DNA from 2 places in the Mesorhizobium sp. RCC_202 genome. Region 2 is predicted to be linked to the other one. Evidence: predicted binding sites of a transcription regulator. Region 2 holds the regulator's gene; the other holds the start of a gene.
The links. Region 2 encodes LexA, which represses DNA repair genes until DNA is damaged. Its sites were predicted from a motif close to TGTTCNNNNTGTGTTCNG; they were not measured.

Region 1: AB6802_RS04065 (YifB family Mg chelatase-like AAA ATPase) is a predicted target of LexA. The motif match lies at 2,649-2,666, and genes of this name have one in related genera.

Annotation. Positions count from the first base shown of each region.
Region 1 is NZ_JBFUPO010000001.1:849,632-864,907, reverse strand. It holds gene AB6802_RS04075 (DUF308 domain-containing protein) at 1-352, shown strand, start outside; gene AB6802_RS04070 (TetR/AcrR family transcriptional regulator) at 384-971, shown strand; gene AB6802_RS04065 (YifB family Mg chelatase-like AAA ATPase) at 1,026-2,555, opposite strand; gene AB6802_RS04060 (hypothetical protein) at 2,755-3,591, opposite strand; gene gshB (glutathione synthase) at 3,770-4,711, opposite strand; gene AB6802_RS04050 (glycosyltransferase family 2 protein) at 4,941-6,185, shown strand; gene AB6802_RS04045 (GtrA family protein) at 6,182-6,589, shown strand; gene AB6802_RS04040 (class I SAM-dependent methyltransferase) at 6,612-7,220, opposite strand; gene AB6802_RS04035 (putative bifunctional diguanylate cyclase/phosphodiesterase) at 7,478-8,827, shown strand; gene AB6802_RS04030 (SDR family NAD(P)-dependent oxidoreductase) at 9,082-9,849, shown strand; gene AB6802_RS04025 (2-dehydro-3-deoxygalactonokinase) at 9,846-10,781, shown strand; gene AB6802_RS04020 (2-dehydro-3-deoxy-6-phosphogalactonate aldolase) at 10,778-11,416, shown strand; gene AB6802_RS04015 (SMP-30/gluconolactonase/LRE family protein) at 11,416-12,288, shown strand; gene AB6802_RS04010 (D-alanine:D-lactate ligase-like protein) at 12,381-13,439, shown strand; gene AB6802_RS04005 (DUF1330 domain-containing protein) at 13,498-13,785, opposite strand; gene pyrF (orotidine-5'-phosphate decarboxylase) at 13,822-14,520, opposite strand; gene AB6802_RS03995 (NADPH-dependent FMN reductase) at 14,535-15,131, opposite strand.
Region 2 is NZ_JBFUPO010000005.1:125,732-141,007, forward strand. It holds gene AB6802_RS13430 (peptidyl-prolyl cis-trans isomerase) at 1-1,871, shown strand, start outside; gene trpD (anthranilate phosphoribosyltransferase) at 1,868-2,878, shown strand; gene trpC (indole-3-glycerol phosphate synthase TrpC) at 2,883-3,698, shown strand; gene moaC (cyclic pyranopterin monophosphate synthase MoaC) at 3,701-4,183, shown strand; gene glp (gephyrin-like molybdotransferase Glp) at 4,184-5,389, shown strand; gene AB6802_RS13455 (alpha/beta hydrolase) at 5,441-6,271, opposite strand; gene AB6802_RS13460 (AMP-binding protein) at 6,526-8,151, shown strand; gene kynU (kynureninase) at 8,167-9,414, opposite strand; gene lexA (transcriptional repressor LexA) at 9,877-10,617, shown strand; partial or broken gene AB6802_RS13475 (ComEC/Rec2 family competence protein) at 10,670-13,131, opposite strand; gene gltX (glutamate--tRNA ligase) at 13,238-14,662, shown strand; gene gltA (citrate synthase) at 14,843-15,276, shown strand, end outside.

The sequences.
Region 1 (15,276 bases), on a different contig from region 2:
GAATTTCGTTGTCAGCATCATTACCGCGATTGCAATTGCCATCGCGCTTGGCCACAGCATGAACGCAGTGCTCTCGGCCTATGGCGTCTGGGCCGTTGTCTCCGGCGCGCTTCAGCTCGTGACCGCGGCGCGGCGCTGGAAGACCAACGGTGCGCAATGGGCGATGATCCTGAGCGGCGCCCAATCGGCGCTGGCAGGTCTCTTCTTCGTGAAGATGGCCGGCGGCACTGAGATCATTGGCATCGCCAACATCGCGCCCTATGCCGCGTTTGGCGCTTTCTACTTCCTCGTGTCGGCCATATGGCTGTCGGTCGGCGACGCTCGTCGCAAGTCGACTCGTGCCGTAAGCTAAGATAGCGACAGCTCTCTGCTGGAAGCAAGTTATGAGCAAGCCTTCGACCACTGCCGATGACATCCTGGCCGCCGCGCGAACCTTCATCGTCGCCGGCGGCTACAACGGCTTCAGCTATGCTGATATCGCTGAAGTGATCGGCATCCGCAAAGCCAGTATCCATCACCATTTCCCCAGCAAGGCCGACCTCGTCCGGACGCTGGTCAAGCGCTACCTCGAGGACGCTGTCACAGGGTTCGCAGAGCTTGAGCGCAATGTATCCGAACCGGCTGAGCTGCTTCGGATCTACGCCGGCTTCTGGGCCCAATGCATCGAGGATGCGAGCAGGCCGTTCTGCGTCTGCGCGCTGCTTGCCAGCGAGCTTCCCGCCCTGCCGCCGGAAGTCGCCGTGGGAGTGAAGGCCTATTTTCAGTTTCTCTCGGGATGGCTGACAGGCGTCATCGAGCGCGGCGCCGAGCAAGGCACACTGACGGTCTCCGCTTCGCCGCGCATCGAGGCCGAAGCCTTCATGGCGACCGTGCACGGCGCGATGCTTTCCGCGCGGGCTTACGGCGATGTCTTGACCTTCGGCATGATCCTGACGCCGACGCTGCGGAAGCTGATCCCCGCAACCGATTGACGGGAGCGAGGAAAGGGCGGTCAGCATCGGCGCGCTTGCGGCGTCTTTTCGCAGCTACGCCGCCTGCGCCATCCGCTCCGCGCTCATCCGGTAGGAGATCGCTTCGGCCAGATGGATACGGCCGACCGTCTCGCTGGCGTCGAGGTCGGCCAGCGTGCGCGCCACTTTCAGCACGCGGTGATAGGCCCGCGCCGAAAAACCGAGTTTCTCGCTGGCGTCCTTGAGCAGCGTCAGCCCGGCCGAATCCGGCCTGGCGATCGCCTCGATGATCGACGGCGGGCAATGCGCGTTGGTGGTAGCCGCGGCGCCGAGCTTCTCCAGCCGTTCGCGCTGCATGGCCCGCGCCCGCGCCACGCGCTGCGCCACAGCCGCACTGATTTCGGCCTTGTCCGGCCGGATCAGGTCGCTTGCCGAAACCGCCGGCACTTCGATGCGAAGGTCGATGCGGTCGAGCAATGGGCCGGAGATGCGCGCCTGGTAATCGGTGCGGCAGCGGTCGCCGCGCAGGCAGCGATAGCCCGGCTCTCCCGACATGCCGCAGCGGCACGGGTTCATCGCCGCCACCAGCTGGATGCGCGCCGGATAGGTGACACGGTGGTTGGCGCGCGCAATCATGCAGTCGCCGGTTTCCAGCGGCTGGCGCAGCGCGTCCAGCGTCTGCGGCGCGAATTCCGGGAATTCGTCGAGGAAGAGAACGCCATTATGGGCGAGCGAGACTTCGCCTGGTCGTGCGCGTATGCCGCCGCCGACCATCGCCGCCATCGAGGCCGAATGGTGCGGCGCGCGGAACGGCCGCCGGTCGGTCAGCTTGCCCTCGCCGAGCTCGCCGGCGACGGAAGCGATCATCGACACTTCGAGCAGCTCCTTCGGCGCCAGCGGCGGCAGGATTGAAGGCAGGCGCTGCGCCAGCATCGATTTACCGGCACCTGGCGGGCCGACCATCAGCAGGTTGTGGCCGCCGGCCGCCGCCACTTCCAGCGCCCGCTTCGCGCTCTCCTGGCCCTTGATGTCGGCGAGGTCCGGCAGGTCGCGCGCCGCGACCTGGATGCCGGCCTCCGGCCGCGACAGCACCTGCGTGCCGCGGAAATGGTTGGCGATGGCAATCAGGCTGCGCGGCGCCAGAATATCGAAGTCCTTACCCGCCCAGGCCGCTTCCGGCCCGCAGGCAAAGGGGCAGATCAGCCCCTTGCCTTCGGCATTGGCGCCGATCGCCGCCGGCAGAGCTCCGGCAACCGCCGCGGTCATGCCATCGAGCGACAGTTCACCGAGCACGACATAGCCGGCCAGCATATCGCCCGGAATGGCGCCAAGGGCTGCCATCAGGCCGAGCGCGATCGGCAGGTCGTAATGGCTGCCTTCCTTCGGCAGGTCCGCCGGCGCCAGGTTGACCGTGACCTTCTTCGACGGCATCGACAGGCCCGACGCATGCAGCGCTGCCTGCACGCGTTCACGGCTTTCCGCGACCGCCTTGTCCGGCAGGCCGACGATCTGCATGCCGACCTTGCCCGGCGCGATCATCACCTGGACATCGACGGGCACGGCCTCGATGCCCTGGAATGCCACCGTGCGAACCCGCGCCACCATGTTTAACAAGCCCCCGATGCCGGCCCGCGCGTGGTTCTACGATCAATCCGCGAGTGGGCTCGGCTCAGACAACCACAGATTTACGGCTTAGGCAAGAACATTACAGGAACAAATGATACGGCCCGAGGCGAATGTCCAGGCCGTTGCGCACCCAGGCCGGATCGTTGAAGGGCCCAGGCGCGATGCAACGCGGGTGGGCTCATTGCGTGCCAGAGAACCCGCACTGTTTCTGTTCCATATCGATCTGCTTCGTGATGCGAATGGCGTTTTGTGCGTAGGCCTCCGTCACGGAGCCGCTGTTGACGGTCTTGTCCTTCAGCGGACTCACGGCTGCGCAGAGGTGGAAAACATGCGGCTCCGAGGACTTCGCGGCTCCGTTTTCCGGGGCGATCCAGTACACGATATCCTGACCGGCGGGGTGGCTCGCGTCCTTCGTCGCCGCTGTCACCGCGGCAGTGTCCGTGGCGATCTCCTGCGCCTGGGCGGCGACCTCGGGCGAACAGGCCGTGGTTGGCTGCCCGGCCCTGATCTGGGTCGCGCACGCATTCATGTCCTGGGTGTACTGCTCGACCGACGGGGGCTTGAAGCTGACCCCCATCACCGTCGCCAGCACCGCCAGCACAGCACCGACGCCGCCGGCAACCTTCTTGGTCCGCGGGTCCATGTTCTTGTCGGTGAGGATAAGGAGGACCAACGGGAGGAAGGCGATCAGCGTGATGATCGCGCCGAGCTGGTTTTGGAAGAAGAACCTTGCCGTGTCGGATGCGCTTGCCGGGTCGTGCCGGTTGGCTGCTTTCCACAGCAAGTTACCGGCGATTGCGAAAATCGCGATTCCCACCAGAATGCCGATCAGCAGCGGCAGGTTGCCATGGTCGAACTTGTGCTGGTAGAGCAGAACGATCCCGGCGATCTCGCCGCCAATGGCCACGATCCAACACAGCACGGCGAAAAGGCGCAGCCGCGCTGCGGAGGACTTCTGACCCTGCGTTGCTTGCCAATCCTTGGTAACGTCTGCGGCCGGCTTGTTGTCGGTCATAATCAGGTTCCCCGATATCGACACTTTTACGGGCGCGGCGGCAAAATCGAAAGGCCAACCCGCCCGTGCAGCGTCATTGAACGAACGTCGTCATCGCCTGCCTCGGCAACGCGGCGAACCTGCGGGCGCCACGGCAGGCCCTATCCATATTGCGCATCAGGGAGTGCGTCCATACCCGCTAGCGCCGCTTCCCTTCCACCGCGTCCCAGAACAGGGCCGCGATATCCGCGCCGCCGAAGCGCTGCACCTCGCGCACGCCGGTCGGCGAGGTGACGTTGATCTCGGTCATGTAGTCGCCGATCACATCGATGCCGACCAGGATGAAGCCGCGCTCTTTCAGGGCCGGGCCGATGCGGGCGCAGATTTCGCGCTCGCGCTCGGTAAGCTCTGTTTTCTCGGCGCGGCCGCCGACATGCATGTTGGAGCGGGAATCGTGGTCGGCCGGCACGCGGTTGATGGCGCCGACCGGCTCGCCGTCGATCAGGATGATGCGCTTGTCGCCCTTGCGCACGTCCTTCAGGTAGCGCTGCACGATATAGGGCTCGCGCGACAGCTGGCCGAACATTTCGAGCAGCGAGGCGAGGTTGCGGTCATCCTCCTTGAGATGGAAGATGCCGGCGCCGCCATTGCCGTAGAGCGGCTTGACGATGATATCGCCGAACGCCTTGCGGAACGCAGCGACCTCCTGCGGGTCCTTGGTGATCAGCGTCTCCGGCATCAGGTCGGGAAACTCGGTGACGAAGATCTTCTCAGGGCTGTTGCGCACCCAGGCCGGGTCGTTGACCACCAGCGTCTTCGGGTGGATGCGCTCCAATATATGCGTGGTGGTGATGTAATTCATGTCGAAGGGCGGGTCCTGACGAAGCAGGATCACGTCCATTTCCGAGAGATCGGTGCGCACCGTCTCGCCGAGCGAGAAATGGTTGCCCTTCTCGTCGCGCACCTGCATCGCCTCGACGCGCGCGAACACCTTGCCACCCAGCATCGACAACCGGTCGGGCGTGTAGTGGAAAAGCTTGTGGCCGCGCCGCTGCGCCTCCAGCGACAGCGCAAACGAGGTGTCGCCGGCGATCGACACGGTGGAGACGTGATCCATCTGGACGGCTATTCTGAGCGGCATTTGCGGTCTCCGGCGATCCTGTGTGCCGTCGATATACGGAACTCGGCGGCTCCTGCCAATCGCCACATTTTGAAGATTGCTGTCAGGCCACCGCAAGCTCCTAAACCATGAGTTGGAGACAAGATGATGCTGCGCGTCATCGTTTTCTTAAGCCTTGCCATGCAACGGTGACCGTCGAGTGCCGCCCGCCGGACGACGCCGGACGGAAGTCATCGATGGAACAATGACCATGAACGCCGTCACCGCCATCCGCACCGCCGCGGCCGAGGAACTCGAACTCACCATCCTCATGCCGTGCCTCAATGAGGCCGAGACGCTGGCGACCTGTATCCGCAAGGCCAAGGCGTTCCTCGACAGGGCGCGTATCGCCGGTGAGGTGCTGATCGCCGACAATGGCAGCACGGACGGCTCGCAGCAGATCGCGGCCGAAAACGGCGCCCGCGTCGTGCCGGTGCCGCAGAAAGGTTACGGCGCGGCACTTCTCGGTGGCATCAATGCCGCCGGCGGCCGCTACATCATCATGGGCGATGCGGACGACAGTTATGATTTCGGCGCGCTCGAGGCCTTCGTCTCGCGCCTGCGCGACGGCGCGGATCTGGTCATGGGCAACCGTTTCCAGGGGGGCATCGAGCCTGGCGCCATGCCTGCCCTCCACCGCTATCTCGGCAATCCGGTGCTGAGCTTCATCGGCCGCCTGTTCTTTCGCATCAAGACGGGCGACTTCCACTGCGGCCTGCGCGGCTTCAACGCCGAGCGCATCAGGGCGCTCGACCTGCAGACGAGCGGCATGGAATTCGCCAGCGAGATGGTGGTTCGCAGCGCCCTTGCCGACCTCCGCATCGAGGAAGTCCCGACCACGCTGAAGCCCGATGGCCGCAGCCGTGCGCCGCATCTGCGGACCTGGCGGGACGGCTGGCGTCATCTGAAATTCCTGCTGGTGCACAACCCGCGCTGGATGTTCTTCATCCCCGGCACGGTCTTGCTCAGCCTTGGCGCGTCGCTGGTGACGCTGCTGTTGCTGGGACCGCTGCAGGTGATCGACAATTTGTCGCTCGACATCAACACATTCGTCGCCGCCTGCTTCATGGTCGTCGTTGGCGTCCAGCTCATCACGTTCGGCGCCATTTCGCGTTATTACGCCGAGATAACCGGCATCCTGCCGCGCAACAAACGATCGGACTGGCTGACCAGCACGCTCAGCACCGACCGTCTGGCCGGCAATGCCGGCATCTGCTTCGCCGGCGGCGCGCTGTTTTTCGGCTACGCGCTGTGGTGTTGGGCGAGCCGTGGCTTCGGTCCTTTGCAGGATCCCGAAATTCCGCGCATTGTCGTGCTGGGACTCAGCCTGATCGTTATTTCACTGCAATCGTTCTTCTCGGCCTTCTTGCTGGGTGTTCTCGAGATCCCGGTAAAGCGGCTGAAAGCAGCCCAGGCCGGGCGGCCGGCCGAGTCGGTCCTATCTGCCGAAAAATGAACGGGCTTGCGCGAAAATTGGCCACGGCGCGATTTGTCCGGTTCGCCGTGGTCGGCATTGGCGCGGCGCTGATGTTTTTTGTGTTGTCGTGGGCCCTGGTTTCGGCCGGGGTGCCACCGTTTGCCGGCAGCGTCATCGCCTATCTGCTGGCGTTCGTCATGGCCTATTCGGCACAGCGCAGCTGGACCTTCGAAGGACGGCACGGCCATGGCCGCGCCTTTCCGCGCTATCTCGCCACCCAACTGGTCTGCGCGCTGTTTGCGGGTCTGTCCGCCCATGTCGCCGTGTCGGTATTTTCCGCGCCGCCGCTGGTCATGTCAGCCGTCATCACGCTCGCCGCGGGCGCGGCGAGCTATGTGCTTTCATCGGTCTGGGTGTTTCGCGACGATCAGAAAGCCGTGTGAAGCTTCGATCGCTGCCAGCCGCTCATCGAAGCGCCGCGACGAAGTGCAGGCCCCTGTCGAACAAAAGGTTCGCCGGGAACGGATAAAGCGCCAGGTTCTCGCGCCAGGCCTGGGCCTTGAGCCCCACCTGATCGAAAATCGCATTCCATTCCCGCTTGGACAGATAGTTGTAGGGCAGCCTTACGTCGTGGCCCCTGTTTCCCACCCAGTCCATGAACCTGAGCGTGCTGTAGGCCAAGGGCCCGTCGCGCAGATGGTCCTTGATGACGACGCCCTTGCGGGCGACCCTGGCGGCCTCGGCGACAAGATGGCCGGGATTGTCGGTATGGTGGAGAACGTCGACGATGGTCACCCAGTCGAACGATCCGGAAGCCGCCGGTATCGTCGTGCCGTCGAAAATCTCCACGGGGATGGCTGTGCGCGGACGGAGAAAAACATCGATCCCGCGAAAATTCAGCCCTGGTTTCCTGTCCATCACCGCCTTCGCGAGGGAACCATCTCCGCAGCCGAGGTCGAGAACGGTGCCCTCGGCGCCCAGCACGGCGCCGATATGTTCGGAGAGAACCCGGATGCGGCGTTGAAACACGGCCCGGTCGTGCGCCGCGTTCAGTATCTTTTTCTCGATCGCCATCACACTCATACCCGGCCCCGAACTGGTTATTCATTTTCCGGTCTGGAACATATTTGTGATTGGCAAACAAAGCGTTTCGCACATTAGAAGTTGCGTATAATCGAGTATCAATAGCGATCTGCCATCTTGCGTGAAGATGAAGCCGCTTCTACCGGGCGCATAGCCGTTCCGATCATGGAAAAATCGATTTTCCGATACGTTTCCTAAACGCTTTGCTGCCAGTCTGACCGCAAATACCGACATCAGACAGGGACATGATGCAAACGACGTTTGGCACTGGGCAGCCAGGCAAGGAAAATACGGATCTGGCCTTCACCGATTCGTTGACCGGACTTGGCAACCATCGTCGCTTCTACGACAAGGTCGATCGCCTGATCAGCGATCGCGCCGACGATCCCGCGCCCTTCACGGTCGGCATCCTCGACCTCGACGGCTTCAAGCCGATCAACGACCTCTTCGGCCACAAGGCGGGCGACGACATCCTGATCCAGGTGGCGATGCGGCTGCGCGCCTCGATGGACGGCCACTCCACCGTCTGCCGCATCGGCGCCGACGAATTCGCCTTCCTGTACCCGATGGTGTTCTCCGAAGATCAGGCGGCCGAGAAATCACGCATGCTGATCGAGATCCTGTCGGCGCCTTACGATGTCGGCGAGCGTACCGCCAGGCTTTCCGCCTCGGTTGGCTGCTCGCTGTTTTATTCCGGCGACGAAACCACCGAGATCCTCATCAACAAGGCCGAAACCGCGCTCTACCACGCCAAGCGTTCGGGCCGCGGCCGCGTTGTCGTCTACACCCGCGAGATGGAGGAAGCCGCCAAGCGCGTCACCCGCATCGAGCAGGCGCTGCGCCGCGCCGTCTCGGCCGGCGAGGTCGAGCCGCATTTCCAGCCCATCGTCGATTTGAACAGCCGTCGCACCATCGGCTTCGAGACGCTGGCGCGCTGGACCGACCGCGATCTCGGCGTCGTGCCGCCATCCGTCTTCATCCCGATCGCCGAGGAACGCGGCATCATCGGCCCGTTGTCGCAGCTGGTGCTGCGCAAGGCCACCGAAGCGGCGCGCAGCTGGCCGAAGGAGCTGTTCCTGTCCTTCAACCTGTCGCCTTCGCAGCTCGTCGACCAGAACACCGGCCTGCATATATTGGCGATTCTCGACCGCACCGGTTTCGATCCGCGCCGGCTGGAGATCGAGATCACCGAGACCGGCCTGATGAACGATCCGGCCTCGGCCGAGAAGATCGTCGAGGATCTGCGCCGCGTCGGCATCCGCGTTTCGCTCGACGATTTCGGCACTGGACAGTCTTCGCTCGGCCGTCTTCGCGAATTCCATTTCGATAAGCTCAAGATCGATCGGGCCTTCGTCTCCTCTATCCTTGACGACCGGCCGTCGGAACACATCATCCGCGCCATCCTGGCCATGTGCGAGGGACTCGGCATGGATGTCGTCGCCGAAGGCATCGAGGATGAGGCCCAGGCCGACCGCCTGGTCCAGTTCGGCTGCGCCGGCGGGCAGGGCTATCTGTTCGGCAAGCCGGTCGATGCCGACGCCACGCTCGGCTACCTGCGCGATTCCTATCGCGGCGCGCTGCACGCCAAGGCGATCTGACCGCGCTGTCGAGGGTCGGCCGACCTGCCGGCGCCGCTTTGGCGGCACCGATCATTTGTCGGACATAATGTCGGAAATCCCGCGTTTCTCCCCTTGCCCTCGCGTTTTGTCTGGATAGGATGCGCGCCGACTAGAGCAATTCCAGGAAAAGTGTGATCGGTTTTCCGTCCGGAATTGCGTGAAAACAAGGAGATAGAGCGGTTCGCCGTTTCTGTGAAACGGTGAAATGCTCTTAAGGCAGGGAGAAAGAGAAGATGATGCCATCGGCGCGTTTTGCCGACCTCGACGGCGCCTCGGTGCTTATCACCGGTGGCGGTTCCGGCATCGGCGCCGCGTTGACGGAAGGCTTTCTGCGCCAGGGCGCCAAGGTCGCTTTCATCGACATCGCCGAGCAGCCGAGCACCGCCCTTGCCGACCGCCTTGAAAAAGAGCTTGGCCGGCGTCCGCTCTACCTCAAGGCTGATCTTCGCGACATCGAGGCACTGCGTGCTGCTGTCGCCAAGGCGGCGCAAGCGCATAGCGATGTGACCGTGCTGATCAACAATGCCGCGCTCGACGACCGCCATGCCGTGGAAGACGTCACGGTCGAGTATTGGGACAACAGTCTGGCGATCAATTTGCGACCGCATTTCTTCACCGCGCAGGCCGTGGCGCCCGGCATGAAGCGCGCCGGCGGCGGCTCGATCATCAACTTCACCTCCACCTCCTATCTGATCAACCACCCTGGTATGCCGGCCTATACCGCCGCCAAGGCCGGTATCCTTGGCCTCACGAAAGGCCTTGCCGGCAAACTCGGCGCCGACCGTATCCGCGTCAACGCGGTAGCGCCCGGTTGGGTCATCACCGACCGCCAGCGCGAGCTCTGGGTGACCGACCAGGGCCTCGCCGCCCATGTCGCCAAACAGTGCATCAAGGAGGTCATGCAAGCCGACGATATGGTGGGCACGGTGCTGTTCCTGGCATCGGACGCCTCGCGCATGCTCACCGCCCAGATGCTGATCGTCGACGGAGGTTTCCTGTGAGCGGCGCCCCTGCGGTTGCGGCGCTCGACTGGGGCACGACGCGGCTCAGGGCATGGCTGCTAGACGGCGCCGGCAAGTTGCTGGCCGAACGCCGCGGCGACGACGGCCTGATCACCGCGCGCGAAAAAGGGTTTTCGAACGTGCTGGAGGGCCATTTGGCCGCCATGGGCGCGCCGGACGCGCTGCCGGTGATCATCTGCGGCATGGCCGGCTCCCGCCAGGGCTGGATCGAAGCGTCTTACGTCACCGTGCCGGCGCCGATCGGCGCCATTTTGCGCGGCGCCGCCCGCATCGCGAACTCGAGCCGCGACATCCGCATCGTGCCGGGCCTTGCCCAGCGCCTTGCCGACGCGCCGGATGTCATGCGTGGCGAGGAAACGCAGCTCGCTGGCGCCGGTTTGCCGGCTAAGGGACGTCATCTCGTCTGCATGCCGGGCACGCATTCGAAATGGGTCGCGGTCGAGAACGGCGCGGTCGAAGGTTTCGGCACCTGGCCGACCGGCGAGCTGTTCTCGGTGCTTTCCGCCCATTCGATCCTGAAACATTCGCTCGGCGAACATCCGGCGACCGTCACGGCCGACAGCCCGTTCTTCCGGCAATGGTGCAGCCAAGCGCTGGGCGAGGGCGGCGATATCAGCTCGAAACTGTTTGCCATCCGCGCCGCCGGTCTCTTGCAGGACCTGAAGGCCGAGGATGCAGCAGCATGCCTGTCAGGGCTCCTGATCGGCGGCGAAATCGCTTCGGCGAAGCGCCGCTATGGCGTAAGTGATGAGCCTCTGGTGCTGATCGCTTCGGGCGCGTTGGCGACCCTTTATGGCGAAGCGCTCGGCCTCGCCGGCCTTGCTTTCCGCACCGTCGACGCCGATGAAGCGGTGCGCGCCGGTCTCGTCGAGGCAGCGCGCGAGAACGGCATGATTGGAGCCGCGGCATGACGCAGACTGCACGTTTCCCGAAATTGAAGCGCGGCCTCGTCGCCATCCTGCGCGGACTGAAGCCCACCGAAGCGGTGGCGATTGGTCATGCGCTTTACGATGCCGGCATCGAGGCGATCGAGGTGCCGCTCAATTCACCGGAACCGTTTTCCTCGATCGCCGGCATCGTCGAGGCGCTCCCCAAGACCGCGCTGGTCGGCGCCGGTACGGTGCTGACGGCGGCCGATGTCGACGCTTTGCACAAGGCCGGTGGACGCCTGCTGGTCAGCCCCAACATCGACGCCGACGTCATGGACCGCGCGATGCATCACGGCATGGTCACCATGCCCGGCGTGTTCACGCCCACCGAGGCGTTCCAGGCGATCCGGCTTGGCGCGTCGGCGTTGAAATTCTTCCCGGCAAGCGTTCTCGGATCGAGCGGCATCGCGGCCATTCGCGCCGTGCTGCCGGCAACGACGCTGATCGGCGCGGTGGGTGGCGTCTCCGACAAGGACTTTGCCGGCTATAAGGCGGTCGGCGTCAGCGTCTTCGGCCTGGGATCGAGCCTCTACAAGCCGGGCGCTTCGGTAGAGGACGTCAGCCAGCGCGCCCGCGCCGCCGTCGGCGCCTGGGATGAAGCCTTCGGAGGACAGTGATGGACGGCGTTTCGGTTTTTTCCGACCACATCTGCGAACTCGGCGAGGGGCCGAGCTACGACCCCGGCATCGACACGCTGTTCTGGTTCGACATCGTCAACGGCAAGCTCCTGGAAAAGCCGCTTGCCGGCGCGCTGAAGGTGCATGACCTCGGCGTCATGGCCAGCGCCATTGCCGTCATCGACGACAAGCGCCAGCTCATCGCCACCGAGAAGGGCTTGCAGGTCCGCGACGTCGCAACCGGCAAGCTGACGCTGCACACGCCGATCGAGGCCGACAATCCGCTCACGCGCTCCAACGATTCCCGCGTTCATCCGTGCGGCGCCTTCTGGACCGGCACGATGGGCAAGGGCGAGGAGAAGGGCGCCGGCTCGATCTACTGGTTCTTCAAGGGGGAATTGCGCCGGCTGTTTTCCGACATCACCGTTTCCAACTCGATCTGTTTCTCGCAGGATGGCACGATCGCCTACTACACCGACACCGCGACCGGCCTTCTGATGCGGACGGCCTGCGACCCGGCGACGGGGCTGCCGACCGGTGAGCCGAAAGTGTTCGTCGATCACCGTTCATCGAAGGGCTATGTCGACGGCTCCGTCGTCGATCGCGACGGCGTGCTGTGGAACGCCGTCTGGGGCGGCAGGGCGATCAAAGCCTATGCGCCCGACGGCACGCTGCTGCGCGAGATAGCGATGCCGGTGACGCAGGCTTCCTGCCCGGCTTTTGTCGGCGAAAAGGCCGATCGGTTGGCGGTGACATCGGCCTGGAAAGGCAAGGACGACAAGCAGCGCAAGCTCGATCCCCAGGCCGGCATGACCTTCCTGCTCGACATCCCGGTCCGGGGCCGCTTCGAGCCGCGCGTGCTGATCGCCTGAGCTGTCGCGCAACCGCCCGGGCCGGTCGGTTTCCCGCAAGCCGATGGCGCCCGCTATGCGATGCTGCTCCCTGATGTCGTCTGGAGCCTTCGATGCCGCATAACACGCCGACGCTGGTCCTTGTCTACGAGCCGGAAAACGCCTGTTTTGAACGGCTGATCGCCGACGGCCATCCGACGGATCGCGCTTTGGAAATCTCGTCCTACCTGGCGCAATCGACCGATCTCGCGCCCGAGTTCAGCCGGCTTGGCGCAGCCGGCGAAAAGCGCGGCTTCACTTTCAAACCTGTCGAACTCGACGATGCCGTGCCGGTGCTGGCGAAAGCCGATCCCGAAACGACGCTGGTCTGGACGCTGACCGATGGTGTTGCCTATTTCCGTGGCGGCGCGGCACCCGCGCTGGCGCGGCTGAACGGGCTGCGCACCATCGGCGCCGACGATGCGCTGTTTGCGCTCTGCCAGGACAAGCTCCGCTCGGGCGCCGTACTTGGCGCGCTCGGCCTGCCGGCGCCGCAGGCCGGCCTGGCGCGCAATGGCGAATGGCTGGTCGAGCCGCCGGCGTCTTCGGCCGGCTGGTTCGTCAAGCCCAACCGGCTCGGCGCCAAGATCGGCATCTGGTCGGATTCGCGCATCAGCGATCTCGGCCACGCGCGGGAGCTTAGCCGGCGCGTCTTTGCCCATTATCGCGACGATGTCGTCGTCCAGCCCTATGTCGCCGGCCGCAACGTGCGTGCCAGTTTCCTCGGGCTCAAGCCGGAAGCCGGCATCGAGGCTTTGGGCATCTTCTTTGTCGATTCCGGCGGCGATTTCCAGACCATGGCCGACTCGATGGCGCTCTATGGCGACACCGGCCAGGCGGCGAAGGATGCGGGCACCTATGTCGAGCCGGAACTTGAGCCGGTCGCGGCCAGGCAGCCGAACGCCGACCGCAAGATCCGCGCCATCGCGCAAAAACTGATAACCGGCCTTGGCCTGAGGGACGTCTTTTCCGTCGATTTCAGGGTCGAGCCCGACGATACCGTCCACCTCATCGAGTTCGAAGTCTGCCCCGGCCTGCCCTGTTTCGATTTTCGCGATTACTGCCGAAAGCAATGGGGCATGGAACTCGCCGATGCTATGGCCGAGACGGCGGCCAGTCGGTTCTTTGGTTAGAGCGGGCTCGCCACGCGCCTTCCCGTTTTCCGTGAAACGGTGAAGCGCTCCAACGCGTTCAGGCGCCCTCGACCAGCACGATCTCGCCGTCGGCCACTTTCTGGCGGATGGCAACGGCGCGCTGGTATTCCGGCGAATGGTAGCAGTCATGCGCCGCGGCGAGCGATTCGAATTCGATGATGACATTGCGGGCTCGGCCCGGTCCCTCGGCGGCCTCATGCGGACCGCCGCGCGCCAAAAACTTCGCGCCGAAGCGCTCGAAAGCCGGCTTCGAGGCCGCGACATACTCCTTGTAGCCTTCCGGATCGCGCACATCGACCCGGGCGATCCAATATCCCTTCGGCATTCTTTTTCTCCTGCTTGTGTCGCCCGAACGAGGTCCTCAGGCGGATTGCATTTCGGCCAGGATCGCCTCGGCGGCGGCACGCCGGTCCGGCGCCGCCACGACGGGGCGGCCGACGACGAGGTGGCTGGAGCCGTTACGGATCGCCTGGCCGGGGGTCACCACGCGCTTCTGGTCGCCATGATCGCTGCCGGTAGGCCGTATTCCCGGCGTGACCACCGCCATGTCAGGTCCGACGATGCGGCGTACCGCTTCCGCCTCCTCGGCTGAACAGACAACGCCGCCCATACCGGCGTGCAGCGCCTGTTCGGCGCGCCTCAGCACCAGCGTGTGCGGATCATATTCATAGCCGGCGTCGATCATGTCCTGCTCGTCCATCGACGTCAGCACACTGACCGCAAGCAGGCAGAGATCGCTGCCTTTGGCAGACTCCACCGCGGCCCGCATCGCCTTGGGATAGGCGTGGATGGTCAGCATGGTCATGCCCATGCGCACGATGTTCTCGACACCCTTGGCCACCGTGTGGTCGATGTCGAGCAGCTTCATGTCGAGGAAAATCTTGGTCCCGCCGCTGGCAAGCTCGCGGGCGAAGTCGAGACCGCCGGCGAAAGCCAGCTGGTAGCCGATCTTGTAGAAAGAGACGACGCTTTCGAGCTCGCGCACCGCCTGCTCGGCGTCCTTCAGCGTCGGCACGTCGAGGCCGACGATCAACCTGTCGCGCATCGACTTGGCGCGCATCTCCGGCGGCTGATTCATGCGCCGATCCTGGTCGACTTCAAACGCGAGGTTTCGATTAGCGTGCGGCATAGATGCTCCATCGATCTGATCAGTCGTTCGTCCCTGAAATTTCCACCGTCGTCAAAGGCATTGCCGCCTTCGGGCACCGAGCATTCCGGCGTCACCACCTCCATCTGGCAGCGCACCAGCACGGCGCGCAGATGGTTGATGCAGCGTATGCCGGCGAAGGGTCCGTTGGAAGATGAGCAGAGGCCGGCGACCTTGCCGTTGAGCGGCCTGAACGATCGTCCGCCATCCAGGCGCACGCGGCTTGCCCAGTCGATCGTGTTCTTGAGCAGCGGCGGGATCGAGCCATTGTATTCGGGCGTCGCGATCATGATTCCGTCATGCGCGGCGATCATCCGACCGAGCTTGACGGCGTTCTCCGGAACGCCTTTTTCCTTTTCCAGGTCTTCGTCCATGATCGGCAGCGGATAGTCACCGAGCGAGATGCGCGTCACCTCGGCGCCCTGCATGGCGAGTTCCTTCTGCGCCACGTCGGCCGTCTTGCCGCTGAAGGCGCCGCTGCGCACCGAGCCGGCGAAGATGAGGATTTTCGGGATCACTGCCATCGGCCACCCTTGTTCCGGGACAGGTACAGCCAAGGGGCGTTCAAATCAACGGCTGGATAAGGGAGTAAGGGAATAAGGGAATAAGGGAATAAGGGAATAAGGGAATAAGGCAGTAGGGGTATTCAGGGGCATGGAGCTTTTCCAT
Region 2 (15,276 bases):
CAGGTACCTGGGTCGCGAAGGCGTTGTTGTCCTTGCTGGTGTTGAGTTTCCTCGCCTGGGGCGTGACCACCCGGATGGCGGGCGGCTTCCTGGCTGGCCATCACGCGGTGATCACCGCCGGTGGCACGGAGGTTTCGATCAACGAATACCGCCTCGCCTATAATCGCCAGCTCAGCATGCTCTCGCAGCAATATGGCCAGCGCGTCACCCAGGAGCAGGCCAAGCTGCTCGGTGTCGACAATCAGGTGCTGTCGCAGCTTGTCTCGGGCGCAGTGCTCGACGAGCAGGCGCGCAAGCTTGGCCTCGGCCTTTCCAAGGATCGGCTGGCCGAGTTGACCCGCGAGGATCCTGCCTTCAAGGGTCCCGGCGGCCAGTTCGACCGCAGGACCTTCGAATATCTGCTGCGTCAGCTCGAGATGCGGCCTGAGGACTATCTCAAGAACCGTTCGCAAGTGGCGGTGCGCCAGCAGATCGTCGAGGCCATCTCGGACGGAATGAAGGTACCGCAGACCTTCCTGAAGGCGGTTTCGCTTTACCGCGGCGAGGATCGCACGATCGAGTATCTGGTGCTGCCGAAGACGCTGGCGCAGCCGATCGAGGCCCCGTCCGACAGCGCCTTGAACACTTATTTCGACGCCAACAAGAAGGCTTACGCCGCACCGGAATACCGTAAGTTTTCCTATGCCCGGCTGGAGCCGCAGGACATCATGGATCCGTCGGCGGTGACCGACAGCCAGGTCAGCGACGATTACAAGAAGAACATCGCACGCTACACGACGCCCGAGATGCGCACCATCGAGCAGTTGGTGTTCAAGACCCCGGATGCGGCCAAGGCCGCCTATGATTCGCTGAAGGCCGGCGCCACTTTCGACAAGCTCGTCACCGCCGAGGGCAAGACGCAGGCCGACACGCTGCTTGGCACGCTGTCCAAGGACAAGGTAGCCGACAAGGCGGTGGCCGACGCCGCCTTCTCGCTCAACGCCAATGAGGTCAGCCCGGTCGTCCAGGGCGCCTTCGGCCCGGTTCTGTTGCGCGTTACCGAGATCAAGCCGCAGGTGGTAAAGCCGCTTACCGAAGTCTCAGCCCAGATCCGCAAGGACCTCGCCTTGGGCGAAGCAAGCCGCATCCTGCTCGACGTCCACGACAGCTACGAAGACACCCGAGCGTCGGGCGCTTCGCTTGCCCAGGCGGCCGACAAGCTGAAGCTCAAGGTGGTCACCATCGACGCCATCGACCGCACCGGCTTGCGGCCGGACGGCACTGTTGTCAACGACCTGCCGGAATCGGCCGATCTCATCAAATCGGTGTTCGCGGCCGAGCCGAACATCGAGAACGAGGGCCTGACCACGACCAACAACGGCTTCGTCTTCTACGAAGTACAGTCGATCACGCCGGCCCGCGACCGCACGCTGGACGAAGTCCGTCAGAAAGTCGTGGCCGACTGGACGGCCGCCGAGACCGACAAGCGGCTCGACGCGAAGGCGCAGGAGTTCGAAAAGCGCCTCAAGGCCGGCACCACGCTCGACGTTATCGCCGGCGAGCTCAAGCTCGACAAGCAGACCAAGCGCGGCCTGAAGCGCGAAGCCGACGATGCCGATTTCGGCAAGGAAGGTGCTGCAACGATGTTCGGCGTCGGCGAAGGCGGCACGGGCCTCATCCCCTCGCCCACCGGCGACGGGCAGATCCTGTTCAAGGTCGCCGAGGTCTTCGAGCCGGCGGGCGCCGATGGCAGCTCGGTTCCGGAGGACGTGCAGAAATCCTTTGGCGCCGGCATGTCTGACGATCTGCTCGACCAGTTGGTGGCGCAGCTTCAGTCACAATACAACGTCCGCGTCGATCCGAACGCCGTTTCGCAAGCCCAGACACGATGAGCGCGCTGAAGACACACATCGCAAAGGTCGCGACCGGCACCGCACTTTCCTTCGAGGAAGCGCGCGAGGCCTTCGACGTTATCATGTCGGGCGATGCCACACCCGGCCAGATCGGCGGGTTCCTGATGGCGCTGCGCGTGCGCGGCGAGACGGTGAGCGAGATTTCCGGCGCTGTCGCCACGATGCGCGCCAAGATGCTGCGCGTCGAGGCGCCCCCGGGCGCCATCGACATCGTCGGCACGGGCGGCGACAATTCGCATTCCGTCAACATCTCGACCGGATCCGCCTTCGTCATTGCCGCCGCCGGCGTGCCTGTCGCCAAGCACGGCAATCGCGGCCTGTCCTCGCTGACCGGCGCTGCCGATGTGCTGACGGCGCTCGGCGTCAAGGTCGACATTTCACCGGAGACGATCGGCCGTTGCATCCAGGAGGCCGGCGTCGGCTTCATGTTCGCGCCGGCCCATCATCCGGCGATGAAGCATGTCGGCCCGGTCAGGGGCGAACTCGGCACGCGCACCATCTTCAACCTGCTTGGGCCGCTGTCGAACCCGGCCAGCGTCAGCCGCCAAATGGTCGGCGTGTTCCTGCCGGAATGGATCATGCCCGTGGCCGAGACGCTGAAGGCGCTCGGCACCGACCACGCCTGGGTCGTCCATGGCGATGGCTATGACGAGATCACCACCACCGGCGAAACGCAGGTGGCCGAGCTTGTCGGGGGCGAGATTCGCAGCTTCACCCTTACCCCGGAAGCGTTTGGGCTGAAGCGCCATACGAAGAAAGATCTGCGTGGAGGCGAAGCGGCCTACAATGCCAAGGCGCTGCGCGATATGCTGAGCGGCGTTGCCGGCGCCTATCGCGACACGGTGCTGATGAATGCCGGCGCCGGGCTGGTCGTTGCCGGCAAGGCGACCACCCTTGCCGACGGTATCGCCGCTGCCACGCAGGCCATCGACAGCGGTCGCGCGGTTGCCGTGCTTGAGAAGCTGATCGAGATTTCGAACGGATAAAACCTTGTCGGATATCCTGCGCAAGATCGAAGCCTACAAGCGCGAAGAGATCGCGGCGGCGAAGGGCAAACTGTCGCTCGCCGAAATCAAGGCGCGGGCGAAAGACGCCGACGCGCCGCGTGGTTTCCTTGCCGCACTTGAGGCAAAGCGCGGATCGGGCGGCTTCGCCCTGATCGCCGAGATCAAGAAGGCGAGCCCATCCAAGGGGCTGATCCGCGCCGATTTCGATCCGCCGGCACTTGCGAAAGCCTATCAGCAAGGCGGCGCAGCCTGCCTTTCGGTGCTGACGGACGCGCCGTCTTTCCAGGGCGCTCCGGAATTCCTCACCAGCGCCCGCAAAGCGGTGTCATTGCCTGCGCTGCGCAAGGATTTCCTGTTCGACCCTTACCAGGTCTACGAAGCCCGAGCCTGGGGCGCGGATGCTATCCTGATCATCATGGCCAGCGTCGGCGATGCCCTGGCGAGCGAGCTCGAAGCCGTGGCGTTCGAACTTGGCATGGATGCGCTGATCGAGGTGCATGATGAGGCAGAAACCGAGCGCGCGGTAAAACTGTCGTCGCGATTGATCGGCATCAACAACCGCAATCTCAGAACATTCGAGACCAATCTCAACACCTCGGAGCGGCTGGCGTCGATGGTGCCGAGCGGTCGCTTGCTGGTCAGCGAGAGCGGCATTTTCACCCATGACGATTGCATCAGGATGCAGAAGACCGGCATCGGCACCTTCCTCGTCGGCGAGAGCCTGATGCGTCAGAACGATGTGGCGGCCGCAACGCGCCTGCTTCTCACGGGCAAGGCGGCGGTCGAGGCCGCCGTCTGACGATGACGCCCGCCCTCACCCACCTTGGCGCCAAGGGCGAGGCCAACATGGTCGATGTCGGCGACAAGGCCGAGACGACCCGCACCGCGATCGCCGAAGGTTTCGTCTCGATGCGGTCGGAAACGCTGGACATGATCCTGGCCGGCGACGCCAAGAAGGGCGACGTGCTGGGCACCGCCCGCATCGCCGGCATTATGGCGGCGAAGAAGACGCATGAACTGATTCCACTTTGCCATCCCCTACTTTTGACGAAGATTGCCGTCGAGATCGAGCCCGACCATTCGCTTCCCGGCCTCAGGGTCACCGCGCTTGCCCGCGTCACCGGCAAGACGGGCGTGGAGATGGAAGCGCTGACGGCCGCCTCGGTCGCCTGCCTCACCATCTACGACATGGCCAAGGCAGTGGATCGCGCCATGGTGATTTCCGGCATCCGGCTGGTCGAGAAGACCGGCGGCAACTCCGGCGACTACAAGGCAAACAGCTAGATGGCGTTGGTTCCGGTGGCCGAGGCCCTTGAGCGCCTGCTCGATGGCGCAGCACCTTTGCCGGGCGAAAGCGTTGCGCTGGCCGATGCCGCCGGCCGGGTGCTGGCGGAGCCGGTGGTGGCGCTGCGCACCCAGCCGCCCTTCAATGCCTCGGCCATGGACGGCTATGCCACGCGCTCGGCCGATATTGCCTCCGTGCCGGTGCATCTTTCCGTGGTCGGCATGGCGCCTGCCGGACGCGGCTTTGCCGGTACCGTCGGCAAGGGCCAGGCCGTGCGCATCTTCACCGGCGCGCCGCTGCCGGACGGCGCCGACACCATCGTCATCCAGGAGAATGTCCGCGACCTTGGCGACGGCCAGATCGAAGTGGTCGAACCGACCGCCCAAGGACGCAATATCCGTCGCCGTGGCCTCGACTTCGGTCAAGGCGATGTCCTGCTCGAAAAAGGCCGCGTGCTCGATCCGGCCGCCCTGTCGCTCTCGGCATCAGCCAACCATCCAAACCTCACGGTCGTGCGCCGGCCGCTGGTCGCGATTATCGCCACCGGCGACGAATTGCTGCCGCCGGGCAGCGAGCCTGGCCCCGACCAGATCATCTCGTCCAACGCCTATGGCGTCGCCGCCACCGCGCGCTCGGTCGGCGCTCGCGCGCTCGATCTCGGCATCGCCGCCGATCGTCCGGAGGCGATTGCCGGGCTGGTGAAAAAGGCTGTCGAGGCCGGCGCCGACGTCATCGTCACGCTGGGCGGCGCCTCGGTCGGCGATCACGACCTGATCCATGACGTGCTGACCGGCGAAGGCATGCAGCTCGATTTCTGGAAGATCGCCATGCGCCCCGGCAAACCGTTGATGTTTGGCCGGCTCGGCAATGTCCGCTGCGTAGGCCTGCCCGGCAATCCGGTGGCAAGTATCGTCTGCTCGCAGCTTTTCCTGAAACCGCTCCTGGCGCGGCTTGGCGGCCGCGATCACAGCCAGGATTTGCGCACGGCCCGGCTGGGCAGCGCGATGCAGGCGAACGATCTGCGGCAGGATTATGTGCGCGCCGTCGTGCGCGAGGATGCCGGCCAATTGGTGGCGACGCCTTTCGGCATCCAGGATTCCTCGATGCTGCGGATGCTGGCCGACGCCAACGGCCTGATCGTGCGCGAGCCCTTCGCGCCCGCAGCGCAAGCCGGCGCCGCATGCCGGGTGCTGATGCTGCGCTAAACAGACGTCGACGCAGTCGATCGTCCCGTCGACGCAGTCGATCGCTAATCCCTATTCGTCGACCAGCATTCGCGTCAGAGGATGATCCGGGTCGGCGAGACCATCCACGACATTGAAATGATGTCGGTCGGGCTCGACCACCGAGCTTGTGACGGCGCCAAGCCCAGTCCAGATGTTGGCGAGCAAGGCGCTCTGGCGCAAGAATTCGGAACGCTCGCCGCCGCCGACCCAGGATGCCACGCGCGCGCCGTTCATCGGCCGCAGCAGCGCTGGGCTCTCGCTCAGCGCTTCCTGCTCGTCGATCGCCAAGGTCGCGTTCATCTGTGTGCGCATGAGCGGCCGAAGGTCGTGCAGGCCCGAAATCGAAACGACATGGCGTATGCGTCGCGCCACGTCGGGCGACAGCGGCGTGGTCGTGGTGATCATGCGGCTGGCGAGATGGCCGCCGGCGGAATGTCCGGTCAGCATCAGCGGCCCCTCGACCATCGCTGCCGCGGTGCGAACCGCGACCGCTATTTCACCGACGATACCGCCGATCCTGATCCCGGGACATTGGGTGTAGGAGGGCATGACGACGGCGAAGCCGCGGCTGACGGCGCCATTGGCCAGATGCGACCAGGAATCCTTGTCCGACTCCATCCAGTAACCGCCATGGATGAACACCACGAGGCCCTTTGGCTTCGCGCTGGGGAGAAAGAGATCGAAGCGGTTGCGCGGCGCTTGACCGTAGACGATGTCGAGCTGTGCCCTGCCCTGCGCGAGGAGCTTTTCACGAAACGCCTGCGCCGGGCTATCCCAGGCCGCCGGCCAGCGGTCGCCGCCTGGGATGTTCGCCCCATTGGTGTAGGCATCGTCCCAATCCGCGATGCGATGCTCGACCACCAGCCCCTCCCAAGACGCGCAGCTTTCCCCAGCAATGGCCGGCAGAGGGCACAACGTCAATGCTCGCGAGCAAAACATTTTAGGCTTGAAACAAATTTCGGCTGGTGCAATCCTGCGCGACGAACAGCCGACAATGGGAGGTCAGCTGGACAGGCCGAAGCCTGCATTCCGTCGCTGCCCGGGTGGCGTTGTTGAACAGGTTTGGCACGCTGGCATCGACCTCCCTCAGGGAGGCAGGGAAGGATAGCGGCAGCATGCTTGGACCTTCGGCGCACACCGACACTTTCACGCGCGATCATCTGCCGCCGCCGCACCAATGGCCGGACTTCCTTCTCGACGGCTTCGACTATCCCGAACGCCTCAATGCCGGCGTCGAACTGACCGACAGGCTGGTCGCGAGGGGCTTTGGCGATCGTACGGCGCTGATCGGCAATGGCCGCCGCCGCACCTACAAGGAACTGTCCGACTGGACGAACCGGCTCGCCCATGCGCTGGTCGGAAATTACGGCGTCAAGCCTGGCAACCGGGTGCTGATCCGTTCGGCGAACAACCCCGCCATGGTGGCCTGCTGGCTGGCCGCTACGAAGGTTGGCGCAGTGGTCGTCAACACCATGCCGATGCTGCGCGCCGGCGAGCTCGCCAAGATCGTCGACAAGGCTGAAATCGGCATCGCGCTTTGCGATACGCGGCTGATGGACGAGATGACCGCCTGCGCCAAGGACAGCGCCTTCCTCAAGCAGGTCATCGGCTTCGACGGCACCGCCAACCACGATGCTGAACTCGACCGCGCCGCCCTCGACAAGTCCGTCACCTTCACCGCCGTCGACACCGGACGCGACGACGTGGCTCTTCTCGGCTTCACATCAGGGACGACTGGCGTGCCCAAGGCGACGATGCATTTTCATCGCGACCTGATGATCATCGCCGATGCCTATGCCCGCGAGATTCTCCAGGTGACGCCCGAAGACATCTTTGTCGGCTCGCCGCCGCTGGCCTTCACCTTCGGCCTCGGCGGCCTCGCGATTTTCCCTTTGCGCTTCGGCGCTGCGGCGACACTGCTGGAGCAGGCGACACCGCCCAACATGATCCACATCATCGAGACCTACAAGGCAACCATCTCCTTCACCGCGCCGACCGCCTACCGCGCCATGCTGAAAGCCATGGATGAAGGCGCCGACCTGTCGTCGCTGCGGGTCGCCGTTTCGGCCGGCGAGACGCTGCCCGCCCCTGTCTTCGACGAGTGGACGCGCAAGACCGGCAAGCCGATCCTCGACGGCATCGGAGCGACCGAGATGCTGCACATCTTCATTTCCAACCGCTTCGGCGATAGGAAGCCGGCTTCGACCGGCAAGCCGGTGGGCGGCTACGAGGCGCGCATTGTCGATGACGCGATGCGCGAGTTGCCGCGCGGCACGATTGGCAGGCTGGCGGTGCGCGGCCCGACCGGTTGCCGCTACATGGCCGATACCCGCCAGGCAGACTATGTCCGCGACGGCTGGAACCTGACCGGTGACACCTTCGTGCAGGACGAGGACGGCTTCTTCCATTTCGCCGCCCGCTCCGACGACATGATCGTCAGCGCCGGCTACAACATTGCCGGCCCTGAGGTCGAAGCAGCACTTCTGTCACACCCCGACGTCACGGAATGCGCCGTCATCGGCGCCGAGGATAGCGAACGCGGTCAGATCGTCGAGGCGCATGTCGTGCTGGCAACCGGCGTGGCGCCGGACGCCGCGACGGTCAGACGCCTGCAGGATCACGTCAAGGCAACGATCGCGCCTTACAAATACCCCAGGTCAGTAAAGTTCATCGCGGCCTTGCCCAAGACCCAGACCGGCAAGATCCAGCGTTTTCGTCTACGCAGCGAAAAGGCCCATTAAGCGGGCGATTCCGCTTCAGGTAACGGCCGTCTTGACCGCAAAGCGCGCGTCCTGCCAGGCGCCTGTGCGCAGGATATCCTCCAGCACGCCGACCGCATCCCAGACATCGCGATAGCCGACATAGAGCGGCGTGAAGCCGAAGCGAATGGTGGACGGCGCGCGGAAATCGCCGATGACGCCACGCTCGATCAAGGCGCGCATCACCTGGTAGCCGTTGGGATGGGCGAAGGACACCTGGCTGCCGCGCTCGGCGCCATCGCGTGGACTTTCTAGCTCGAGGCCAAAGGCGCCGCATCTGGCTTCGACAAGCTGGATGAACAGATCCGTCAGCGCGATGCTTTTGTCGCGCACGACGGTCATGTCGACCTCGTCCCAGAGATTGAGCGCGCCCTTCAGCGCCCGCATCGACAACACCGGCTGCGTTCCGCACAGGAACCGGCGAATGCCCGAGCCTGCGGCATAACCCTGTTCGAAGGCGAAAGGCCTTGCATGGCCCCACCAGCCGCTGAGCGGCTGGCGGATGTCGCCGTGGTGGCGGTTCGCGGCATAGATGAAGGCCGGCGCGCCCGGACCGCCATTGAGATATTTGTAGGTGCAGCCGATGGCGAAATCGGCATTCGAGCCGTCGAGATTCACCGGCAGCGCACCCGCCGTATGGCAGAGATCCCAGACGATCAACGCGCCGGCCTGGTGGGCCTTGCGCGTTAGCGTCGCCATGTCGCGCAACCGACCGGACTTGTAGTTGACGTGGTTGACGAGGATGACGGCGACGCGTTCGTCGATCAATTCCTCGATCGCCGGGGCGTCGACGCCTTCCAGGCTCAGCACCGTGCCGGGCCGTGTCGAGGCCACGCCTTCCGCCATGTAGAGGTCGGTCGGAAAGCTATCGCCCTCGGCAACGATGACGGACCGTTCAGGCCGCATGGCCAGCGCTGCATGCAAAACCTTGTAGATGTTGATCGAAGTCGTATCGCAGACGACCGTCTGGCCGGATCCGGCGCCAATCAAGCGCCCAAGCTGGTCACCCAATTCGACGGGCATGTCGAACCAGCCGGCGGTGTTCCAGGCGCGGATCAGATCCTGCGCCCATTCACGCCTGGCGGCGTTTTCGATCTCGCTGAAGACATCGGATGAAGCGGCACCCAGTGAATTGCCGTCGAGATAGATGACCCCATCGGGCAGCACGAAGCGATCGCGCATGGAGCGCAACGGATCGGCGGCGTCCATCGCCTCAACAGACGCCAGATCAGGAATTCCCGTCATTATGCAATTGCCTCCCGTTCGGGCCCGACGCAGCATATGAAGCTACCGCCGGCCATGCGCGGTTTGTCTCACCGCCGTCCACGCTACGGCAAGACCCTTTTGTCCTTGTCCGCTGGTCCATCGATGCCAGGCGAGAGATCGGAATTATGCCGACGTTGGCCTTTTGAGTTCGTTTCGTTCACGGTGCCGCAGATGAATCGGGTGGCAGAGCCTATCCCGCCCTGCGCATTCACGATGTGGACGTCCCCGTCTCCTGTGAACGATGGGGTTGTAAAATGGAACGGAATCAAGACCTAAGGCTCAGCCGGCCCTCGCAACGGCATCCGCGCCGACGCAACATGGTTTCGGCTGTCCTAACAAATTCACTAAACTTTAAACGGTTGCGGAACACAACTGGAACAGATAGTGTTTGTTCTGGGTTTGTTTTTCTGATTCTGGTTTCTGAACCCTTGGGGGCGGCCGATGCTGACGCGCAAACAACATGAACTCCTGATGTTCATCCACGAACGTCTGAAAGAGAGCGGCATTCCTCCGTCCTTCGACGAAATGAAGGAAGCGCTCGACCTTGCGTCGAAGTCCGGCATCCACCGACTGATCACGGCGCTGGAAGAACGCGGTTTCATTCGCCGGCTGCCCAACCGGGCGCGGGCATTGGAAGTGCTGCGGCTGCCCGATTCGATCGCGCCCGGCCTCAATGCCGCGAGGAAGTTTTCGCCAAGCGTCATCCAGGGCGGCCAGGGCCAAGGCAATCTCGGCCGGCAGATCAAGCCGGCGGCTTCATCGCGCGCACCCTCGCCGAGCAATGACGACGATGCCGTTTCGGCCATCTCTATCCCGGTCATGGGCCGCATCGCCGCCGGTGTACCGATCGACGCCATTCAGCACCGGACGCATTCGATCTCCGTGCCGCCGGACATGATCACGGGCGGCGAGCATTACGCGCTCGAGGTCAAGGGCGACTCGATGATCGAGGCCGGCATCTTCGACGGCGACACCGTCATCATCCGCAACGCCGACACGGCGAGCCCGGGCGAGATCGTCGTGGCGCTGGTCGACGATGAGGAAGCGACGCTCAAGCGCTTCCGCCGCAAGGGCGCCTCGATCGCGCTCGAAGCCGCCAACCCGGCCTATGAGACGCGCATCTTCGGGCCTGACCGGGTCAAGGTGCAGGGCAAGCTTGTCGGGCTGATCAGACGTTACTGAGCAATTCCAGGAAAAGTGCACAGCGGTTTTCCGTCCGGAATTGCGTAGCGATCTACTGAGCCGGCGGCGAGGGCTTCGCATCCGCCCTCTCCGGCTTTTTGTACGGCGCTAGCCCCCTCGCCTCGCGCGCGTATTTCCGCTGCTCGTGCCAGGGCCGGTACGGCTGCTCGACGGCGTAGCGAACGACTGGCCGCGCCGTTGCCGACTGCGTGTCGAAGAAGACGGCGGCACTGCCGTCAAGCGCGAGCTGCCGCTTGGTAACGACGAGAATGCGCGGATCCCAGCACGGATTGTAGGCCGTGGCGTCGTTGATGACGATGAGGTCGGCGAAGCCGCAGGCTGGGCGTGCGCTGTCGCGGGTCTCGGCGAGCGCGACGATCGCGCCGGATGGATGCCGGCCGATGCACAGGTCACCGGTGCAGTAGAAAGGTGAGCCCGGCGGCAGGTCGACTGGATCGGCGACGTCCAACGCGCCTCTGGCGAAGATCTCCGGCGGCACGATCGTTTCCGACTGCAGCGCTCGCTTCCAGTTGTCGGTCGTGAATTCGTTGGCGCGCTCACGGTTGATGGCGAGCTCGCCGCCGCCGATCGGCATCGCCACCAGATGCGCATCCTCCGAAATGAGAAGGTCCGGGGTGCGCACATGCGGAATGGCCAGCAAGGCGGCAAGCGCGAAGGGCGCGGCGGCGAGCCTCAGCCAGGTGGTCGCCATGGTGGCGATGACAAGCGCGATCGTTGCCAGAAGCACCGACTGGATCGAGATCAGGCCGACAGCGTCGACCGGCGAGCGCTCGGAAATCCATGCCGAAATCGCAACCATCGCCGTCAGGCCCTTGCCCATCACATAGAGGAACGGGCCGTCGAGGCCGAAGGGCATGGCCAATGCGCTCAGCACTGCAAACGGCATGACGATCAGTGAGACGATCGGCATGACCGCAAGGTTGGCCACCAGGCTGAGCGGCGATACGCGCTGGAAATGCCAAATGGCGAACAGCACCGTCGCGCTGCCGGCGATCAGCGATGTCATGGCCGCGCCGCCGACGCCAACCGCCAGTTTTCTCGACCAGAAACCCAGGAATGAATGCTTTGCCGGCGGCGCCCGTATTTTGTCGGCGCGGTAGTCGGCCCAGCCGGCATAGGCGCCGACGAGCGCCGCGGTCGCGGCAAACGACATCTGGAAGCTCGGGCCGACCACCTCGTGCGGCGAAACCAGGATGACGGCGATGGCCGAGATCGCCAGATTGCGCATGGTCAGCGCCGCGCGATCGAAAAGCACCGCAATCAGCATCACCGCCAGCATGATGAAGCTGCGCTCGGCCGCGACCACGATGCCGGAGATGACGAGATAAGCGGCGATCGAGATGAGCGCGATTGCCGCGGCGTATTTCTTCACCGGCCGGCGCGACGAGAAATCGGGAAACAGCGCGAAGGCGCCGCGCAACAGCACCAGATCGTGCCGGCGACCAGCGCCATATGCAGGCCCGAGATCGAGATGATGTGATAGATGCCGGTGCGCCGCATGGACTCGTTGATCTCTTCGGGAATGCCGGCGCGCACGCCGACAATCAACGCCGCCGCGATCTCGCCTTCGGATCCGCCGATCTTGGATCTGATATGGTCAGCGATGTTTTCCCGCGCATTCTCAATGGCCAGAGCGACGCTCGAACCAAACGGCGCGTCGGCCGTCGCTGAAACCAGTTTTGGATCGCCCAGGAAAAATCCGCTGCCGCCGATGCCGGTAAAATAGCTATCGAAGGAAAAGTCGTAGCTGTCCGGCCGCACCGGCCCTGTCGGTGGCAAGAGCTTGGCGTAGCCGGTCAGGATCGATCCGGCCCGCATGTCGGGTGGGATCCGGCGCGCCGAAAGCCTGACGCGCTCCGGCGCATAGCGCAACGTCGGACGCGCGGTTGAAATCAGGTCGATGGTCAGCCTGACGCGGCCGTTGGCGGTCGGCTCGGCGATGACCAGGCGGCCGGTCAGCCGGGTCTGGATTTCGGACCCGAGCATCGGTGTTGCCGCCCGCCATGTCTCGACCTTGGCAGCCAGAAAGCCCAGGGCGCAGAACAGCGTGGCCATGAAGATGAGATGCGTTCTCGGCCAGGAACGGAAAACGACCGCGCACACGGCCATCAGGGTCACCGTCGCAAGCGGCCTGTAGAGATCGGGCTCGGTGCTGAGCGAGAAGTAATAGATGACGCCGGCGGCCAGAAACACCGGCACCAGCAGGAAGCCGATGCCGCGATCGAGCTCCGTGGTTGCAGCGACACCGATGCCTTGCCGAAGTACCGGAAGCGAAAGGCGGCGAAGCTGCTTGCGCAGTGTGACGATTGGCGCCGGCAAAACCGGGCGTGGCGCGCCGCGGCTTTGCGGTGAGATTTCAGTGGGGGTTAGCGGAGTCGCCGGGAGTGAAACCGGTACCGCTTCGACCGCATTGACGTCGGCAAACAGCAGGCGTTCGCTGACGCCAGCTGCCGTCACCTCGCCCTCTCCCGCGCCCCGGCCTCGTCCAGCCATCGGGTCTGCCCCTTGCGCCCAAGACCGCCTATGCTACATGAACCCGCACCGCGCGAAAGTCCGCGCGAAAAATGCGTGTTTTCCTGCGCCGCTTTCCGAGAGTTTCATGTCCGACAAGGTCGTCACCCGTTTTGCCCCATCGCCGACAGGCTACCTGCATATCGGCGGCGCGCGCACGGCGCTGTTCAACTGGCTCTACGCCAGGCACACCGGCGGCTCGATGCTGCTGCGCATCGAGGATACCGATCGCGAGCGCTCCACCGAGGCGGCGACTGCCGCCATTCTGGACGGACTGACCTGGCTCGGGCTTTCCTGGGAAGGCGACGCCGTCTCCCAGTTCCAGCGCGCGCCGCGCCATCGCGAGGTGGCCGAGGAACTCGTGCGCCTGGGCAAGGCCTATTACGCCTATGAGACGCCCGCCGAGCTCGAGGCGATGCGCGAGGCCGCGCGCGCCAAGGGCCTGCCGCCGCGCTACAATGGCGCATGGCGCGACCGTGACCCGTCCGAGGCGCCTGCCGGTGTCCGAGGCGCCATCCGCATCAAGGCGCCGGCCGAGGGCGAAACCGTCGTGCACGACCGTGTGCAGGGCGAGGTACGCTTCCCCAACAAGGATCTCGACGATTTCATCATCCTGCGTTCGGACGGTGTCCCGACCTACATGCATGCCGTCGTCGTCGACGACCACGACATGGGCGTCACCCACATTATCCGCGGCGACGATCATCTGACCAATGCCGCGCGCCAGACCGTGATCTACAACGCCATGGGCTGGGACGTGCCGTCGATGTCGCATATCCCGCTGATCCACGGCGCCGACGGCGCCAAGCTGTCGAAGCGGCATGGCGCGCTCGGCGTCGAGGCCTATCGCGCCATGGGTTACCTGCCCGAGGCGCTGCTCAACTATCTGGCCCGGCTCGGCTGGAGCCATGGCGATGACGAGGTGATATCGATCAAGGACATGATCGCCTGGTTCGACATCGGCGACGTCAACAAGGGTGCTGCGCGCTTCGACTTCGCCAAGCTCGATGCGCTGAATGGCGTCCACATGCGCAAGATGGACGATCACGCGCTGTTCGACATTTTCGTCGCCACCTTGCCTTATCTCGATGGTGGCCCGGCGCTGGCGGCTAAGCTCGACGACAAGCGCAAGGCGCAGCTACTTGCAGCCATGCCCGGCCTCAAGGAACGGGCAAAAACCCTGGTCGAGTTACTCGACGGCGCGTCATTCCTTTTCGTTGAGCGGCCCTTGCCGCTGGATGAGAAGGCGGCAGGCTTGCTCAATGCCGATGCGCGCGCCATCCTGCGGGGGGCCCATGCGGCGCTGGCGACGGTTTCCGGCGACTGGATCGCGGCTTCGGCAGAGGCTGCGATCCGCGACTTCGCGCAGGCCGGCGGCCACAAGCTCGGCGCCGTGGCGCAGCCACTTCGGGCGGCGCTGACCGGCCGCAGCACATCGCCCGGCGTCTTCGACGTGCTTGCCGTGCTGGGTCGCGAGGAAAGCCTGGCGCGGATTGGCGATCAAATCGATTAGGTGTGAACTGGCCCAAGAAGATTGGCATTGAAAGGTGTGTTTCGCAGTGCAACATTAGGCCTTGGCCCAATCTGGCACGCACCTCCTAAAATGCGGTGGCGAGTTCGCGCATTCCGGTGACTTCACGTGTCGTTGGCAGGATTTGCCTTGCCGGCATGAGGATACAAAAGGAGTTTGAGAATGAGCGAAGCTGCGAAAAAGCTGGACACGGGCAGCAAAGCGCACCCGTCGACTGCCACGCTCGATTTGAACGGCAAGACGCACGAGTTGAAGGTGCGAAGCGGGACGGTCGGACCTGATGTCATCGACATCGGCGCGCTCTACAGCACCACCGGCGCCTTCACCTACGATCCGGGGTTCACGTCGACGGCAAGCTGCGAGTCGGCGATCACCTTCATCGATGGCGACGCCGGCATTCTCCTGCATCGCGGCTTCCCGATCGACCAGCTTGCCGAACATGGCGACTTCCTCGAAGTCTGCTATCTGCTGCTTTATGGCGAGCTGCCGACCAAGGCGCAGAAGGACGACTTCGACTACCGCGTGACGCGCCACACCATGGTGCATGAGCAGATGTCGCGCTTCTTCACCGGCTTCCGCCGCGACGCGCATCCGAT